2 regions of the Micromonospora sp. NPDC023633 genome follow, and region 1 is predicted to be linked to the other one. Evidence: riboswitches for the same ligand, from Rfam matches in the RefSeq annotation. Region 1 holds a riboswitch; the other holds the start of a gene.
What was found. Region 1 has a riboswitch for thiamine pyrophosphate ahead of AB0G13_RS10555 (ECF transporter S component). Riboswitches for the same ligand answer to the same signal wherever they lie in the genome.

Region 2: another riboswitch for thiamine pyrophosphate. It lies ahead of thiE (thiamine phosphate synthase); the one in region 1 lies ahead of AB0G13_RS10555 (ECF transporter S component).

What each region holds. Positions count from the first base shown of each region.
Region 1 covers NZ_JBFABB010000025.1:5,078-9,230, reverse strand. The annotation lists gene AB0G13_RS10560 (ABC transporter ATP-binding protein) at 1-1,346, opposite strand, end outside; gene AB0G13_RS10555 (ECF transporter S component) at 1,456-2,049, opposite strand; TPP riboswitch at 2,122-2,227, opposite strand; gene AB0G13_RS10550 (permease) at 2,429-3,430, shown strand; gene AB0G13_RS10545 (TIGR03943 family protein) at 3,427-4,153, shown strand, end outside.
Region 2 covers NZ_JBFABB010000130.1:9,382-13,534, reverse strand. The annotation lists gene thiS (sulfur carrier protein ThiS) at 1-109, opposite strand, end outside; gene thiO (glycine oxidase ThiO) at 100-1,233, opposite strand; gene thiE (thiamine phosphate synthase) at 1,227-1,853, opposite strand; TPP riboswitch at 1,848-1,956, opposite strand; gene AB0G13_RS28870 (aldo/keto reductase) at 2,252-3,214, opposite strand; gene AB0G13_RS28865 (nucleotidyltransferase domain-containing protein) at 3,202-4,083, opposite strand; gene AB0G13_RS28860 (ATP-binding cassette domain-containing protein) at 4,080-4,153, opposite strand, start outside.

The DNA.
Region 1 (4,153 bases):
ACCAGGCCGTGCCCGGCGTCGCGCAGCTCGGCGAAGAGGTCCACCAGCTCCAGCCAGGTGCGCCGGTCCTGGCCGAAGGTCGGTTCGTCGCAGACGAGCAGGCGGGGGGCGGTGGCCAGGGCGGTCGCCACGCTCAGCCGCCGCGCCTCCCCGCCGGAGAGGGTGTACGGGTTCGCCGCCGCGAGCTTCGTCAACCGCAGCCGGGACAGCAGCCCGTCCACCGTGGACCGGACCGCCGCCTCGGGCTGGCCGGTGCGGCGCGGGCCGAGCGCCAGCTCGTCGAAGACGGTGTTGGTGACGAACTGGTGCTCCGGGTCCTGGAAGACCGAGCCGATCCGGCGGGCCAGCGCCGGGGCGCGCCAGCGGTGCGGGGGAGTGCGGGCGTCGTCGCCGGCCAGTGCCGTCCTCGCCGCGACCCGACCGGCTCCGGGCTTGAGCAGGCCACCGAGCAGCAGGGCGAGGGTCGACTTGCCGGCCCCGTTGGGGCCGAGGACGGCGAGCGCCTCGCCGGCGCGTACCGCCAGGTCGACGGCGGCCAGCCGGGGCGGCAGCGCGAGCCGGTCGGCGGTGAGCAGCACGTCGCCGGCCGGCGCGGTCGCGTGGCGGGGCGGTACCGGGCGGCCGGGCACCCAGACGCCCTCGGCGGCGAGCGCGTCGCCGTGCGTGCCGAAGACCGCCTCGGGCGTGCCGTCTGCGCGGACGCCGCCACCGGGTTCGAGCACGACCACGCGGTCGACCAGGGGCAGCGCCTCGGCGACCCGGTGCTCGACCAGGATCAGCGTGGTGTCGGCGTCCAGCGCGCCGGCCACCGCCGCCCGGATCAGCGCCGCGCCGGTCGGGTCGAGGTTGGCGGTCGGCTCGTCGAGCAGCAGCAACCCGGGCCGCAGCGCCAGCACCCCGGCCAGGGCGAGCCGTTGCTGCTCGCCGCCGGAGAGCGCGGCGGTGGGGCGGTCCCGGGGGTACGGGAAGCCGACCCGGGTCAGCGCCTCGTCGACGCGGGGCCAGATCTCCCCGGCGAGGACCCCCCGGTTCTCCAGCCCGAACGCCACGTCGTCGCCGCTGCGGGCCATCACGAGCTGGGTCTGCGGGTCCTGGAAGACGATGCCCACCCGCTCCCGGCCCTTGCGGGGGTCGAGCCCGTCGATCTCGACGGTGCCCTCCTGCTCGCCCGAGTCCTCGGGCAGCAGCCCGGCCAGCGCGGCGAGCAGGGTGCTCTTGCCGGCCCCGGAGGGTCCCAGCAGCAGCACCCGCTCGCCGGCCTCGACGCGCAGGTCCACCCCGCGTACGGCCCACGCCCGCCGCCCGGCGTGCCGCCACCCGAACCCCCGCAGCGTCACCGCTCCCACCGCGCCCCCCTTCCGGCCCGCCCGCGGGCGTCGATCATGAGGTCGGCGGCGCCCACGGAGATCCACGTCGCCGTCAACCTCATGATCGACCCCGATTCCGTGGTGCGGGTCAGATCGGGGCGCGGTCGCGGGCGGCGGGGAACCGGTCCAGGGCGCCCGTGGTGGCCAGGGCGCGGGTCAGGGCCCAGCCGCCGGCGCCGGCGACGACGGTGGCGCTGACGATGGTGAGCAGGGCGTAGGGGATCCGGTAGCTGCCCAGGGCGTACTCGCTGTTCCAGACGAAGAAGTCGAACAGCGCCGCGCCGAGGCCGGTCAGCGCGCCGGCGAGCAGCGCGGTGGGCAGCCGGAACGAGCGGTACCGGAACGCGGCGAAGGCCAGCTCGGCGCCGAGCCCCTGGATCAGGCCCTGGACGATGGTGACGCCGCCCCACTCCGAGCCGAGCAGCGCGGAGACCGTGGCCGCCACCGCCTCGCAGAAGAGCGCCGCGCCGGGCTTGCGGATCACCAGGCCGCCGAGGACGGCCGGGACCAGCCACACGCCGTACATGATCGCCTGGCCGGCCGGGAAGAACGCGAACGCCGGGTCGACGGCCCGCCACAGCAGGCCCCAGGCCCAGAAGATGACGCCGAAGGCCACCGCGATCACCGCGGCGACGACGACGTCGACCGTACGCCACCGGGTGGCGGTGTTGTTGTCTCGCATGATTGCTCCCAGTCCCGAACGAGAACCAGGAGAAGACGCACGCCGCGCCCGGATGTGCCGGACGTCGACGCGGCTGGAGGTCGACCGAACTCCCTGCGCTGGCATTACCCAGATCAGGTTCGAGGGTCTGCGGGCGGTGCCCGCACTCTCAGCGCTGTGCGCTCCCCTGTCGGATGTGAAGTTGTCGCGCCGACGCTAACACCTTCGAAGATCATCGGGCAAAGTGATCTTTCCGCAGCTCACCAGCGCGTTCGATCGACGCGGTAGATTCCGCCCCGGTACTCTCGGGCGGCCACTGGAGAACCGGCAGAGGGACACGCACGTGACATCCGAGGCTGACCGCCGCGCGCCGGACGGGCCGCACCCGGGCGCGGTGGGCGTGGCCGCCCCGGGCGTACGCGAGGAGACGCCGGCGGCGCCCCGCCGCCCGGACCGGCGGATCGGGTCGGTGGAGGTGCTCGCCGGCCTGCTGATCCTGCTGATCGTCTTCCGCGAGCCGCTCGCCGGCGCCCTCTCCGCGCCCCGGTTGCAGACCTGGACCACCGTCTTCGTCTCGGTCATGGTGCAGGCGGTGCCGTTCCTGGTCTTCGGGGTGCTGCTCTCCGCGGTGATCGCGGTCTTCGTGCCCCGGTCGTTCTGGGCCCGGGCGCTGCCGCGTCACCCCGCGCTCGCGGTCCCGGTGGCCAGCGCGGCCGGTGTGGTGCTGCCCGGCTGCGAGTGCGGGGCGGTGCCGATCGCCGGCTCGCTGATCCGGCGCGGGGTCACCCCCGCCGCCGCCCTGGCGTTCCTGCTCGCCGCACCGGCGATCAACCCGATCGTGCTCACCGCCACCGCGGTGGCCTTCCCCGACGACCCGGCGATGGTCCTCGGCCGGGCCGTCGCGAGCCTGGTCGTCGCGATGGTCATGGGCTGGCTGTGGCTGCGCCTCGGCCGGGCCGACTGGATCCGGCTGCCACGCCGGCCGGAGCTGGACGACAGCTCGCGCGGGCGGGCGTTCTGGGGGGCGGTCCGGCACGACGTCACGCACGCCGGCGGGTTCCTGGTGATCGGCGCGGCGGCGGCGGCCACGATCAACGTCGTGGTGCCGGAGCGGTGGTTGCAGACCCTCGCCGACGAACCCGTGCTCTCGGTGCTCGCGCTGGCCGGGCTCGCGGTGCTGCTCTCGCTCTGCTCCGAGGCGGACGCCTTCGTCGCCGCCTCGCTGTCGCAGTTCTCGCTGACCTCCCGACTGGTCTTCCTGGTGGTGGGGCCGATGGTCGACCTCAAGCTCATCTCGATGCAGGCCGGAGTCTTCGGCCGGCGGTTCGCGCTGCGGTTCGCCCCGACCACCTTCGCGGTGGCCGTCGCGGTGGCCGTCGCGACCGGGGCGGTGCTGCTGTGAACCGGCAGGCGCAGGCGGTCGTCCTGCTGCTGCTCGGTGGCGCGGTGGTCCGGGCCAGCCTCACCGACCTGCACCTGCGCTACGTCAAGGAGGGGCTGCGTCCCTTCCTGATCGCCGCCGGCCTGCTGCTGGTGGCCGCCGCGGTCATGACCCTCTGGTACGAGCTGCGCCCCATCCTGCGGCGCACGCCCGCCGACCAGCACGACGCACAAGACCACGACGACGCGCACGACCACGACGGCCACGGCCACCACGAGCCGCGGGTCGGCTGGCTGCTGATCCTGCCCGTGCTGGGCCTGCTGCTGGTCGCCCCGCCGGCCCTGGGCTCGTACGCGGCCGGCCAGGCCGGCACCGCCGTCTCCACCCGCCAGCAGCCGTCCGACTACCCGCCGCTGCCCGACGGCGACCCGGTGCGGGTGGCCGTGCTCGACTACGCCTCCCGGGCGCTGTTCGACCGGGGCGCTTCGATCGGCGACCGCCGGGTCCAACTGACCGGCTTCGTCACCACCGGCCCCGACGGCCGGCCACTGCTGGCCCGGATGGTGCTCTCCTGCTGCGCCGCCGACGGGCGGCCGGTCAAGCTGGGCCTGACCGGCGCCGCCCCCGACCGGCTCGCCGACGACACCTGGATCGAGGTGACCGGCCGCTACAGCGACCGGATCGCCCGGGACCCGGTCAACGACGCCGAGATCCCCTACCTGGACGTGGAGTCCTGGCGGCAGG
Region 2 (4,153 bases), on a different contig from region 1:
TGACCGCGACGGCGAGGCCGCGCTGCTGGTCGGTGACCGCGCGGACCAGGTCCGCCACGGTCGAGCCGCCGGGCAGGCTGCGCCCGGCGCCGTTCACCGTCAGTTCCACGTGTGCTCCTCCTCGGATGAGGGCGGGCGGGCGGTGGGCCCGGCGGGCGCGGCCGGCGCGAAGCGGGCCGGGGTGAAGGGGGCGAGCATCGGGTCCGCCACACCCGTACCGACCAGGTCGGCGATCAGGTCGGCGGTGACCGGGGTGAGCACGATGCCGTGCCGGTGGTGTCCGGTCGCGGCGAGCACGCCAGGCCGGCCGGGCAGCGGGCCGAGGATGGGGGCGTTGTCGGGGGTGCCGGGACGCAGGCCGGCGAGGGTCTCGACCAGGTCGTACCCGGCCAGCTCGGGCAGCAGGTCGACGGCGGCGCGGAGCAGGCGCAGCACCGCCCCGGCGGACACGTCGGTGTCGGAGCGCTCCTCGACGGTCGCGCCCACCACCACCTCCCCGTCCGCGCGGGGGACGAGGTAGACGTGCTCGCCGTCGGCGTACCCCCGGATGACGTGCCGAAAGCCCGGCACGCCGCCGCCGGGCGCGCGGAGCCGGACCACCTGCCCCTTCACCGGCCGCACCGGCAGCCCCGTCAGGGCGGCCGCGCCGCAGCCGGCCGCGACCACCGTGACCCCGGCGTCCACGTCGGACAGGGCGCGCACGGCGGCGGGGACCAGAGTGGCGCCGGCCCGCTCGGCGGCCCTGCGCAGCGCGGGCACGAGCCGGCGCGGGTCGACCTGGTGGTCGGTGGCGGCGAGCGCGCCGCCGCGCACCCGGGGCGCCAGCGCCGGCTCGCGGTCCCGCAGCGCCGAGGGGCGCAGCGGCGTCACCGGCAGTCCGATCCCCTGCTGGTACGCCCACAGCCGGCGCGCCTCGGCCAGGTCGTCGGCGGTGAGCCCGACCATCAGCGTGCCCTCGGTCCGGTAGCCGACGTCGACACCGCTGGCGGCGGTCAGTTCGGCGGCGAACGCCGGCCAGCGGGCGGCGGAGGCGGTCAGCAGCCCGGTCAACTCGTGCTCGCCGAAGTACGCCTCGGCGACCGGGGCGAGCATCCCGGCGGCGACGTGGGACGCGCCGCGGCCCGGGGCGGGGTCGTGCACGACGACCCGGAGCCCGCGCGCCGCGCAGCGCCAGGCGATCGCCAGCCCGACCGGTCCCGCCCCCACCACGGCGACGTCCGGTCGGGTCAGCACCCCAGCGCTCCCAGCAGCTCCGCCGTCGCCCGGGCCGGGTCGGCCGCCCCGGAGAGCGCCCCCACCACCGCCACCCCGTACGCCCCCGCGGCCACCAACGCGGGAACCCTGGCGGCGGTCACCCCGCCGATCGCGACGACCGGCACGTCCACGGCGTCGGCGACGGCGCGTACCCCCGCCGGGCCGATCGGCGCCGGCAGCCCCGCCTTGGTGCTGGTGGCGTGGCAGGGGCCCACGCCCAGGTAGCTGGCCCCGGCGGCGACCGCCTCGGCGGCCGTCCCCGGCTCGCGGGCGGTGGCGCCGAGCACGGCGGTCGCGCCGAGCACCCGGCGGGCCGCCCCGACCGGCAGGTCGTCCGCGCCGACGTGCCCACCAGCGGCACCCACCGCCAGCGCCACGTGCAGCCGGTCGTTCACCAGGCAGGTGGCGTCGTACCGGGCGCAGAGCGCGACCGCCCGGCGGGCCAGGTCGTACGCCTCCCGGTCGGTGGCGTCGTCGGTCACCCGGACCTGCACGACCAGTTCCGCGCGGGCCACCGGAAGGGCGGCCCGCAGCACGGCGAGCGGATCCCGCCCGGGTCGGGTGTCGGTGATGAGATGCAGTCGCCCGAGGGACGGCACGGCAACACTCCTCCCTGCGCCGGCATTACCCGGATCAGGTTCGACGGTCGGGGGCTCACAGCCCCCCTCTCAGCCCGGTGTACCGGGCTCCCGTGGGTCACTTGCGGGTGTCACCGTACGACGGATCGCCGGATCCGCCAAGGTCGGGATGCGGATTTCACACCGACCGCCCGATCCCGACGGTCGGGGCGGCGCGTGACCGTCCCGTCACGCCATGCTGTCCGGATGTCCTCCGCCACCCGGGTACCGCCCCGGCTCGCCTTCCTGCCGTTCCGGGGCAGCGCCGCCGTCGCCGAAGGGCGTTCCACCGAACCTCGCGCAGGCGCGGGTGTGGGTGCCGCGCGCAGCGCACCGCCCCCGGTGCCGCAGTGCTGCGGTGCCGGGGGCGGGGGCGGGTGTCAGAGGACGGCGCGCAGGGCGTCGAGATCCTCGTCGGTGGGCTGCCAGGTGCCCGCCTCCGCGTTGGCGCGTACCTGCTCGGGCGTGGTGGCGCCGGCGATCACCGAGGTCACCGCCGGCTGGGCGGCCAGCCCGCCGATCGCCACCTGGAGCATCGACAGGCCCCGCTCGGCGGCGTACGCCTCGATCGCCTCGATGGTGTCCCAGTCGGCGGCGGCGAGTCGCTGGGCGTACCGGCCGCCACCGGCGAGGCGGCTGCCGGCCGGCGGGGCCTCGTTCCGCTTGTACTTGCCGGTGAGCAGCCCGTTGGCCAGCGGGAAGAACGGCAGCAGCCCGAGGCCGAACCGCTCGCACGCCGGCACCACCTCGGCCTCGACGCCGCGCTCCAGCAGGCTGTAGTGGTTCTGCGCGCTGATGAACCTGGACCGGCCGTTCGACGACGCCACCCAGTCCGCGTCCGCGATCTGCCAGCCGGCGAAGTTGGAGTTGCCCAGGTAACGGACCTTGCCGGCGCGGACGAGGTCGTCGAGCGCGGCGAGCGTCTCGTCGATCGGGGTGCCCGGGTCGGGCTCGTGCATCTGGTACAGGTCGATGTGGTCGGTGCCGAGTCGGCGCAGCGACGCCTCGACCGCCCGGGCGATGTAGCGACGCGCGCCCCGGGCGCCGAAGTCGGGGCCGTTCATGCCGTTCATGTCCATGCCGAACTTGGTGGCCACCACCACGTCGTCGCGCCGGCCCTTGAGCGCCTGGCCCAGCAGCTCCTCGGAGCCGCCCTGCGGCTCGCCGTAGATGTCGGCGGTGTCGAAGAAGTTGATTCCGGCGTCGAGCGCGGCGGCGACCACCGCCCGGGTGCCGTCGAGGTCGAGCTTGCGGCCGAAGTTGTTGCAGCCGATGCCGACCACGGACACCACGAGCCCGGAGTCGCCCAACCGGCGGTAGGTCATCTCAGTCACGAGATCCACCCTATGCCGCCCGGCCCGGCACGCCCCATCCCATCGACCGGCACGCATTCGTGGAGGGCCGCCAGGTCGGCTCGGTCCAGGACGTCGGCGACGAGCCGCCGGGCGGCGGCGAGCGTGCCGGCCAGCTCGTCCGGCGTGTGTCCGACCGCCCCGAGCAGCCCCTGCGCCCGCCGGGCGAAGTCGGGTGGCGCGCCCGGCAGCCGCCCGGCGGCGGCGATCATGCCCTTCTCGTTGACCAGCCACCGCCCGGCCCGGGCGTGCAGCACCTGGGCGAGTACGCCGACCGCCCGGAACAGGCAGCCGGCCACGTACCCGCCGTCACCGGCCGCAACCGCCTTGGCCGCGCCGTCGACCAGGAACCGGGCCTCCCACCCGCCGGCCGTCAGGGCGTCGGCCAGGGCCGGCGGGTACGCGCGGGTCTCCTCCCGCAGCGCGGTCAGCTCACCGGTCGGGTCGCCGAGCACCCGGCAGAGCGCCACCTCGCCGGCGTAGGCGGACGAGTAGAACCCGAGCGGGTGCCCGGCCTGCACGCCGACCTCGTAGCGACCGGCCCGGCAGTCGGCCCAGATCCGGTGCACCCGGTCGAGGTCGCGGTAGATCCAGTCGACCGCCGTACCGCCGACGCGCAGCCACCCGCCGCCGTCGACCCACGGCCCCCAGCCGCCGGGCGGGGTCAGCTCGACCTCCTCGTCGGCGACCGAGGCGGCGACGGCGCGCAGCCCCGGCACGTCCAGCTCGCCCCGGTAGTAGAGGCCGAGGTCCCAGTCGGAGTCCGGCCGGTGCTCGCCCCGGGCCCGGCTGCCGCCGAGGGCGACGGCGACGACCCCGCCGACCGCGCAGAGGCGGTCGGCCAGGTCGGCGGGGATCACGCCACGTCCCAGACCGGCTCCGGGGTCTCCACCACCTCGTTGTCGCCGCGGAAGAGCACGAACCGGTCGA